Regions from separate parts of the Shewanella sp. SW24 genome, predicted to be linked through region 1. Evidence: predicted binding sites of a transcription regulator. Region 1 holds the regulator's gene; each other region holds the start of a gene.
The links. Region 1 encodes MetJ, which represses methionine synthesis genes. Its sites were predicted from a motif close to TAGACGTCTAGACGTCTA; they were not measured.
Positions count from the first base shown of each region.

Region 2: metH (methionine synthase) is a predicted target of MetJ. The motif match lies at 1,558-1,575, and genes of this name have one in related genera.
Region 3: metK (methionine adenosyltransferase) is a predicted target of MetJ. The motif match lies at 1,273-1,290, and genes of this name have one in related genera.

Region 1 is NZ_JAKKSH010000025.1:57,756-61,043, forward strand. Features, by position in the region: gene L5M17_RS17705 (bifunctional aspartate kinase/homoserine dehydrogenase II) at 1-448, opposite strand, end outside; gene metB (cystathionine gamma-synthase) at 460-1,623, opposite strand; gene metJ (met regulon transcriptional regulator MetJ) at 1,836-2,150, shown strand; gene L5M17_RS17720 (sulfite exporter TauE/SafE family protein) at 2,285-3,028, shown strand; gene nrfD (NrfD/PsrC family molybdoenzyme membrane anchor subunit) at 3,135-3,288, opposite strand, start outside.
Region 2 is NZ_JAKKSH010000028.1:3,467-6,754, forward strand. Features, by position in the region: gene metH (methionine synthase) at 1-1,433, opposite strand, end outside; gene L5M17_RS18465 (histidine phosphatase family protein) at 1,703-2,428, shown strand; cobalamin riboswitch at 2,650-2,826, shown strand; gene L5M17_RS18470 (ABC transporter ATP-binding protein) at 2,925-3,288, shown strand, end outside.
Region 3 is NZ_JAKKSH010000002.1:407,765-411,052, forward strand. Features, by position in the region: gene tkt (transketolase) at 1-887, opposite strand, end outside; gene metK (methionine adenosyltransferase) at 1,333-2,484, shown strand; gene L5M17_RS03510 (hypothetical protein) at 2,641-3,126, shown strand; partial or broken gene L5M17_RS03515 (transposase) at 3,204-3,288, shown strand, end outside.

The DNA of each region.
Region 1 (3,288 bases):
CTAAAATTGAACAGGCATCCACATGGCTTGCCGCCACGCCAGATTCGCGCAGTAGCGCCGCCATTAAACGTGCCGACCAACGTTCGCCAAAGCTCACCACATGGTTGATTTGGTATTCGTTGCGCTCGTCTAAGGACAACAAGCTGATGAGTTGCGCTTTATCAGTGGCCAAACGCTCACGCAGATCGCGGGCTTGTTCATTCGACAACAACTGCTCAATCAACCCCTGTTGGTAACTGATCAGCACTTGTAATTCTTCTTGCCATAGCTGACCCGCATCACGCAGCGCTAATAATTTATACAGGAAATTCGTGCTCTTACCCGCCGCAGAGACCACCACGAGATCATCACTATGACCGTGGGTTAACAGGATATGGGCAACTCGACGATAACAATCGGCATCCGCTAAACTGGAGCCACCAAATTTATGTAAGTGACAACGTGCCATCTATTATTCCTCTACTGACAAGCCACAACGGCGGCTAATCCTGCTTGAATATCTGCAACTAAATCGGCGGCATCTTCAATACCCACCGATAGACGCAATAGGGTGTCCTTAATACCAGCCTCGAAGCGCGCCTGCGGCTCCATGGCTCTGTGGGTCATAGTGGCGGGCACGGCCACTAAACTTTCGACGCCACCTAAACTTTCCGCCACGCTAAATAAGCTGAGTGCACCTAAAAAGGCCACCACTTCGGCCTCGCCGCCTTTGAGCTCAAAGCTCAGCATAGCGCCAAAGCCCTGTTGTTGCTTGGCCGCAATGGCGTGACCTGGGTGATCCGCAAGACCGGGGTAATAAACTTTGCTCACCACAGGGCTTTGCGTTAATACCTCAATAATACGCTGGGCATTGGTTTGATGCTCGCGAATACGCACCGCTAAGGTACGCAGGCCTCGCAGGGTCAGATAACTGTCGAAGGCTGACCCCGTTAAGCCTAGAGTGTTCGACCACCAATGTAAGCTTTCGCCGATTTGCACGTCTTTGGCGACCACAGCGCCGCCAACAACATCGCTGTGACCATTGATATATTTAGTGGTGGAATGGATAACGATATCCGCGCCTAACAATAGGGGTTGTTGCAATATCGGCGATAAAAAGGTGTTATCGACCACCACCAGCGCGCCGACCTCATGGCTCGCCTTAGCAATGGCTTCGATATCCACCACACGCAATAACGGGTTCGATGGGGTTTCGAGCCACACCATCTTAGGATTCTGGGCAATGGCGGTGGCTAACGCTTGGCTGTCGGTTTGGTCGACCACAATGAGCTTAAACTGGCCTTTCTTCGCCAAGTTGGTAAATAAACGGTAAGAACCGCCATAGCAATCATGGGGCACAACTAATAGGTCATCGGGGCCGAGCAAAGTCGTCACTAAGGTGATGGCCGCCATGCCAGTGCACGTCACTATGCCAGTGGCGCCCTTTTCTAATTGCGCTAATGCTTCGCCTAAAATGCAGCGCGTTGGGTTGCCTGAACGACTGTAATCGAATTCGCGGGGATTTTTATGACCATCGAAGGCGTAATTAGTCGACAAATAAATCGGTGGCACAACTGCGCCATATTGAGTATCGCTTTCGATACCCTGACGCACTGCCAGTGTGGCTAATTGACGCTCTGCCATGGGTGGACTCCTAAATTCGATAGACTGATAGAGATGTCTGGACGTCTAAATGTACCTAAGCCCAACGCCATCGTCAATAGGCGTGAAGACGTTTAGACGTCTGAACATAAAGAAATCTGTTTGCAATCACAAAGAAATAGTAGCAATAATTTGACTGTTCTTTGTAAGGGTTTAAAATCTGCCCCGAATTTAGCGTTATAACAGGTGAGTCAATGACTGAATGGAATGGGGAATACATCAGCCCCTATGCTGAACATGGCAAGAAGAATGAACAAGTAAAAAAAATTACTGTGTCTATTCCGCTCAAAGTGCTTAAGGTCCTCACGGACGAACGTACTCGTCGTCAGGTCAATAATTTGCGTCACGCCACCAACAGCGAGCTGTTGTGTGAGGCATTTTTGCACGCCTACACTGGCCAGCCATTGCCCAACGATGAAGATCTGTCAAAAGATAACCCAGACAGCATTCCCGCAGAAGCCAAGTTGTTGATGGATCAAATGGGAATCGAGTGGGAAGACATGGAATAGCGACTCGTCGCTTTCAAAGTCATATCACAGTGCTCATCAATAGGGATCGTTAACGATCCCTTTTTGTTTATACCCAAGCGACTTCAAACTTTAAATTTCACCATCTTGAGTTGGTTTGGGATATAGGAAATCCTATGTTTTCTATGATAGATCCACAGACACTCGCCTTAGCCTCGCTGGTCGTGTTTCTGGGCGCCTTAACCCAAAGTCTGATTGGGTTTGGGCTTGCGGTTGTCGCCAGTCCTTTGCTGTATATCGTCGATCCACAACTTGTACCTGCGCCTGTTATTGCTATGGGTTTCTCCATCGCCCTGCTGACCTTAGTGCGTGAACGCGGTCACTTAGAATTCAATGGCTTGCAATATGCGCTCATAGGCCGCGTGCCCGGTGGTTTTATCGGCGCGAGTTTATTACTGTTTGCGCCTCAACCCATACTCGGTTTATCCATCGCCGCTATTGTGACTGTCGCAGTGATCCTCAGCCTGTATAAATTCAGCCTGCCAGTGAATAAGAAAACCCTCTTCGGTGCGGGCGTGGTTTCAGGGATCTTCGGCAATATCGCCGCGATTGGTGGCCCGCCGATGGCGATTTTGTTGGCAGGCAAAGATGCCTCGCAGTTTCGTGCAGCCCTGTCGGCCTTCTTCATTTTTAGCTCCATGATTGCATTGATCATTTTAGCGATCACTGGCTTATTAGAATTAAAACATCTATGGCTGTCGTTGATGCTGCTCCCCTCAGTGATTTTAGGTTACTTAGTTGCAGGACGATTAGTGGGCCGTGTCGATAAAGAGAAGACAAAGATGGCAACGTTAGTCCTGTGCAGTATCAGCGCCTTAGTGCTAACGGTGAAGTCGGTTATCGAGTTATTACCCCAATAAGCGTCCTGCTTATACTGGCAAACCTTCTCACGATTCAAACAATAAAAAAGCACTGACATTGCCAGTGCTTTTTCTTTATCTATCAATATGTAAAGCCAGCTTACACTCAGCTTAAATAGCTTTGCCCTGCGTACACAATAAAGTGTCTTAAGGCGAGTACGCCCGTTAAGCTCGCACAAGCCACCATGATCATCGCGCCCTTAGTGTGGCGAGTCGCGGCGGGTAGCAGCATAAACAGCAATGGAATACCAAAACCTATA
Region 2 (3,288 bases), on a different contig from region 1:
ATAAACTTGGCTTCGCCTTCTTTGAGGGAAATCGAGTTAACTATGCCCTTGCCTTGAATACATTTGAGGCCAGCTTCGATCACTTCCCACTTAGAGGAGTCGATCATAATAGGTACGCGGCTGATGTCGGGCTCAGAGGCAATCAAGTTTAAAAACTTGTGCATGATCTCGGCGCCATCGAGCATGCCTTCGTCCATGTTGATGTCGATGATTTGCGCGCCGCTTTCGACCTGCTCGCGGGCGACATCGAGCGCTTGCTCAAACTTGCCTTCTTTGATCAACTTTAAAAACTTGGCCGAACCTGTGACGTTGGTGCGCTCACCCACGTTAACGAACAGGGATTGGGCGTCGATAGTCAGTGGTTCCAAACCGGCCAAGCGGCAAGCGACCGGAATGTCTGGCAAAATACGTGGATCGTGACGGCTCACCGCTTCGCGGATCACGCGGATATGTTCAGGCGTACTACCACAACAACCCCCGATAATATTAAGCATGCCTTCGCGCGCCCAATCTTCGATCACGTTCGCCATGTCCTCTGGGGTTTCATCGTAACCGCCAAACTCGTTCGGCAGGCCTGCATTCGGATGCGCCGACACATAACACTCACTGATGCGGGATAATTCTTCCACATAGGGGCGTAATTCTTTTGGCCCAAGTGCACAGTTAAGACCGATAGATAAGGGCTTGATATGGCGAAGGGAATTGTAAAAGGCTTCGGTCGTTTGGCCAGTCAGTGTGCGGCCAGAGGCATCGGTAATGGTGCCCGAAATCATGATCGGCAATCTGTCTTTAGAATGCTGACCAAATAAGTCATCAAATACCGATTCAATCGCAAACAGTGCGGCTTTGGCATTTAAGGTATCAAATATGGTCTCGACCATAATGATATCCGCGCCGCCCTCAATCAGCGCCTTAGTGGATTCTTTGTAAGCAGTCACTAACTCATCGAAGCTGACGTTGCGATAGCCTGGGTCGTTCACATCAGGGCTAATCGAACACGTACGGTTAGTGGGGCCTAACACACCGGCGACGTAGCGTGGAATGCCTGTGGCAGCAAAGGCTTCATCACAAGCTTCACGGGCGAGGCGCGCGCCGACTAAGTTAATTTCGGCGGACAGCGACTGCATGTCGTAGTCGGCCATGGCGATGGTGGTGGCGTTAAAGGTGTTGGTTTCAATGATGTCGGCACCGGCGTTTAAGTAGTCGGTGTGAATTTGTTTGATGATGTGAGGTTGTGACAAGACCAAGAGGTCGTTGTTACCTTTGACATCCGTATGCCAATCTTTAAAGCGTTCGCCGCGATAGTCCTCTTCTTCCAGCTTGTAGCCTTGGATCATAGTGCCCATGGCACCGTCTAAGATCAGAATGCGCTCTGCAAGCTGTTTGCGAATGTCTGCTAATATTTGGCTGGCTTTGGTTGAGGGTATCGTCATAAATAATTACCTTAAATACAGCTAAGTTAAGTCCAAAAATCGGCCATTGTTATGCTAAGTGCATTTTATTGTCGTCTGCCGACATTTTTTGAATACTTGTTCTTAAAAATTTGCTTTGGACATTTAAACGTATAGACGTCCATAATACGCGACTTATGATTGTCAGGGCAAGATGAAAGTCAAAGGCATTAGGAGCGAGAATCGAGAATCAAGAATTTAGGCACTTGGCTTGAGTTCCTAGCATCTAGTCCCTAACTAAAAAGGCATATATGAAACAAGTTCGGTTGTTATTGTTACGCCACGGTGAGTGTGAAGGCGGCGCTATTTTGCGGGGTCGTGTGGATGTGCCTTTGAGTAAAAAGGGTTGGCAACAAATGTCGGCAGCAGTTGAGTCACAGGCCAGCGTGTGTAGCGCGATTTATAGCTCGATTTCACGCCGCTGCGCCGATTTTGCCCACGCTTTTGCCGCCGAGTTGCATTCGACGGCGGCACTGATATCTGAGTCAAGGCCATTGCAGGCGCAGTGTTTGTCGGGTTTACAGGAAATTGATTTTGGTGATTGGGACGGTTGTCGGCTCGATGAACTGTATCAACAAGAGGGCGAACGCTTAGCTGCGTATTGGCAAAACCCTTGGCAAACTCCGCTGCCTAATGGTGAAACTATGGCAAGTTTTGAGTCGCGGGTGAATGGGACGATTGACCAGATACTCGCCGCCGAGTTTGAACGATTGACCCTTGACTCACATAAAATGGGTAATGAAAACAGTGCCGTTAATGAAACCGCTGACAATATGCCAGCCACTCAAGTGTGGGTCGTGACCCACGGCGGGGTGATCCGTCACTTAATGGCGCGTGCCCTAGGGGTTGAACGGGCGGTGGGGTTTTATAGTCAACTCGATTTACCCGTGGCGGCCGTGGTGAGCATTAATGTGCTGCAAGATGAACAGGGTGTCTGCTATTGGCGTTTAGATTGGCCTAGTGGGCGCAGGTGTTGAGGCCTTATTTCACTATCTCGGCGCTATCATGTAGGCGTGATCGTTTGGCGAGAATAAGCTGACATGAAAATATTCTGATTTAAACAGCATTGCCTAATGGTATAGATGTAGGATAATGCTTTTCCCTGACGTTTGAACCAGATAGCGTATTACATGCGCAATGAGTGATAACGTCGCAGAAATAGGTGTTGGGAATAGACTCTCTTTGTTCGAATCGCTCCGTTGTTTTAATTCACAGTGGCGTTGTTAACAAAGAGCATATCAACCCAAACATAATAGGGAATCGGGGAACTGCTCGTCAGTCAGCCCGAACTGTGCCCGCAACTGTGAGTAGTGAAAAAGATCTCGAATCTTCTTCCCTACGAGTCAGGAGACCTGCCTATTTCTGTTATCGCTGCGTGCAGCCTTAGTTCTCGAGCGGGTGACTCGAGGGAGCAGATGACAATATGCACAACCTTTTTTATACAGGTTTGGACTCGATAGGAGCGCCGCTTAGGTGAAACTTTCCGCAATCCAAACTAATAGCCCCGTGAATGACACTAACCCATCATTGAGCCCGTCAGTCGCGCTCAATGTGAGTCATTTGAGCTGGTGTATCGATGGCAAAACCATACTTTCCGATATTAACTTTACGCTGCCAATGGGGCAGATGCTGGGGTTGATTGGCCCTAACGGTGCGGGCAAGTCCAGTTTGCTGCGCTGTTTGTATCGGTTTGTTCGCCCGACTCAGGGCAAAATTACCCTTTTTGATCAAGATATTGAGCGCTTGTCGCCCAAGGCGTTTGCCTGTCGCGTCGCCGTAGTGCAGCAGGATACACCGCACTATTTTGACCTCACCACAGAGCAATTGGTCAGCATGG
Region 3 (3,288 bases), on a different contig from region 1:
GCATCCCAACCCGCATAAACGTCAGCAGGGATTTCGAATGGCGCATGTGGCCAGCCAAGGAATTCACGGGCTGCTGCGATTTCCGCATCGCCTAGTGGCGCGCCGTGGCAATCGTGGCTGCCTGATTTGTTAGGTGAACCAAAACCGATAATGGTTTTGCAGCAAATCATGGTTGGTTTATCAGTAACGGCTTTCGCCGCTTCGATAGCAGCACGGATTGCCGCGCTATCGTGACCATCAACACCGGCAATCACATGCCAGCCGTAAGCTTCAAAACGCTTTGGCGTATCATCGGTGAACCAGCCTTCAACATGGCCATCGATAGAAATACCGTTGTCATCCCAAAATGCGACCAGTTTACCTAAACCTAAAGTACCGGCTAATGAACAGGCTTCGTGGGAAATACCTTCCATCAAACAGCCATCGCCGAGGAAGCAGTAAGTGTAGTGATCAACGATATCGTGACCATCACGGTTAAACTGTGCCGCTAAGGTTTTCTCAGCAATCGCCATACCAACAGCGTTGCTGATGCCCGCACCGAGTGGACCCGTTGTGGTTTCAACACCTGGGGTGTAACCGTATTCTGGGTGACCCGGGGTTTTAGAATGCAATTGACGGAACTGTTTAAGCTCTTCAATTGGTAATTCATAACCAGTCAGGTGAAGTAAAGAGTAAATCAGCATTGAACCGTGACCGTTAGAGAGGATAAAACGATCTCTATCTACCCATTTCGGATTGTTCGGGTTGTGCTTAAGGAAATCATTCCACAGCACTTCAGCAATATCTGCCATACCCATTGGGGCGCCGGGATGGCCTGAATTTGCTTTTTGAACTGCATCCATACTTAACGCACGGATTGCGTTTGCGAGTACTTTACGGGAAGACATGCTCTCTCCTGCTTGTTTGTGGGGTCTAGCGGGCAATTTGGATGCATATTTTCCCCTACATGCCAGTGTGACGCAAACTAAAATTACCATTCACTCAGCAAAAGATGGGCGAATATGTACCCAAACAACCTGAAGATGCAGGATTCAGGTCGCTTGGGTATACAAGTCGCAGAAACAAGCCGGTCACTTTGCTCGCGTTTACTTGAGAGGGCATAGCAAGGATCACTTGTAATGGAGAAATAAATTTCTCAAAAACATAGCAAACTTAATACTATGAAATATAAGAAAAATAACCTATTTATGACTGAGCGTAGTCGTTTTCAGGTCACAATCTGAGAGGATTTTTTATTATCGGGGGTGATCGGCAATCGGATTTAAACTAAAATAGCCGTCTAGATGTAGATGCTTCTACACGTTTGAATGCTAACGACGAGATTTTCCTACTATGGCAAAGCACTTGTTTACTTCTGAGTCGGTCTCAGAAGGTCATCCCGATAAGATTGCAGATCAGATTTCTGATGCTGTGCTAGATGCAATTCTGGCTCAAGATCCAAAAGCACGCGTAGCGTGTGAAACTTATGTCAAAACCGGCATGGTATTAGTGGGTGGTGAAGTCACTACCTCTGCCTGGGTTGATATTGAAGAAATCACCCGTAAAACGGTGCGTGAAATTGGTTATACCCATTCAGATATGGGGTTTGATGCAGACTCGTGCGCAGTATTAAACGCCATTGGTAAGCAATCACCCGACATTAATCAAGGTGTAGACCGCGCAGACCCTGCAGAGCAAGGTGCTGGCGATCAAGGGTTAATGTTTGGCTATGCCAACAACGAAACCGACATTCTGATGCCTGCACCTATCACCTATGCCCACGCATTAGTGAAACGTCAGTCTGAAGTCCGTAAAAATGGCACGCTACCTTGGTTACGCCCAGATGCGAAAAGCCAAGTCACTTTTGCCTATGATGATGGCAAAATTGTCGGTATCGATGCAGTTGTGTTATCGACTCAACACAGAGATGACGTTTCACAAGCCGACTTAATTGAAGGTGTGATGGAAACCATCATCAAGCCAGTATTACCAGCTCAATGGTTAAACAAAGATACTAAGTTCTTTATCAACCCAACTGGCCGTTTTGTTATCGGTGGTCCAGTAGGTGATTGTGGCTTAACGGGTCGTAAGATCATCGTTGACACTTACGGCGGCATGGCCCGTCATGGTGGTGGCGCATTCTCTGGTAAAGATCCATCAAAAGTGGATCGTAGCGCGGCATATGCTGCCCGTTATGTAGCAAAAAACATAGTTGCAGCAGGTCTTGCTGATCGCTGTGAAATCCAAGTGTCTTACGCTATTGGTGTGGCAGAGCCTACCTCTATCAGCATCGAGACCTTCGGTACAGGTAAGGTGTCTGAAGAAGTGCTGATCAAGTTAGTACGTCAACACTTTGAACTGCGCCCATACGGTTTAACGGCCATGCTAGATTTAGCACGTCCAATTTATCAAGCGACCGCCGCTTATGGCCACTTTGGTCGCAGCGAATTCCCATGGGAAGCTACTGATAAAGCCGAAATATTGCGCGCTGACGCGGGTCTATAGTCTTAATTCATTTCAATTTTTACACTTAAGACCCATAAAAAAACCGCTATCCAGCGGTTTTTTTATGTCTGACATTTGGTTAGATTAATAGTGCTAAGACAAATATGGCAAGATAAAAAGCAGCATATACACAGACCATTAGAGTGCACAGACCCTATGACCGATAACGCCATCTTATTACAGCAACTTCAATCTTGTGCATGGGCAGCCAACGTAGGTCTGCCAGAGGAAACAGCAAAGACATACGGTACATTAGAGGAGATCGCCGCTTTTCTTGAATCCGATCCTGAAGCCTTTTTTGAAACACCTTACGAAATCCACTATGAAAGCCTGTGTGTAACAGACCATGACTTGGCAAATTCGTTAAAAACAAAGGCAGTAGTAAATGATGTGCATGCTTGGATTTCTGACAGCGAAGTCGATGAAATTTCTAAGTCAGCTTACCTCTCCACTTGGAAAATTATTCCCGTTGCAGAAATATGCGCGCTGACATCCGATGACGCTAATACGCTCGCAACACTGCTCCTAGCTGACGTTAAACTTTCAGCCTTTACGAGTGAACGCCTATCTTGGTATCTCTGTGGAAGAATACCCTTTGGTTATATTGGTACTTATCCAAACGGACAATGGCTGATTCTGTAGGCTTATACGCTAGCACCTTTAATTTTTCTGACTTCATCTAGGGTCTATTGAGCTTTCGAGAATGATTTTTAGAGAGCATGCCAAGATTGATACTAACCAATGCACGCAGGGAAACACTATTTCATTTAATGAACAGCACAGGCCGTGTTTATGATAAACCTG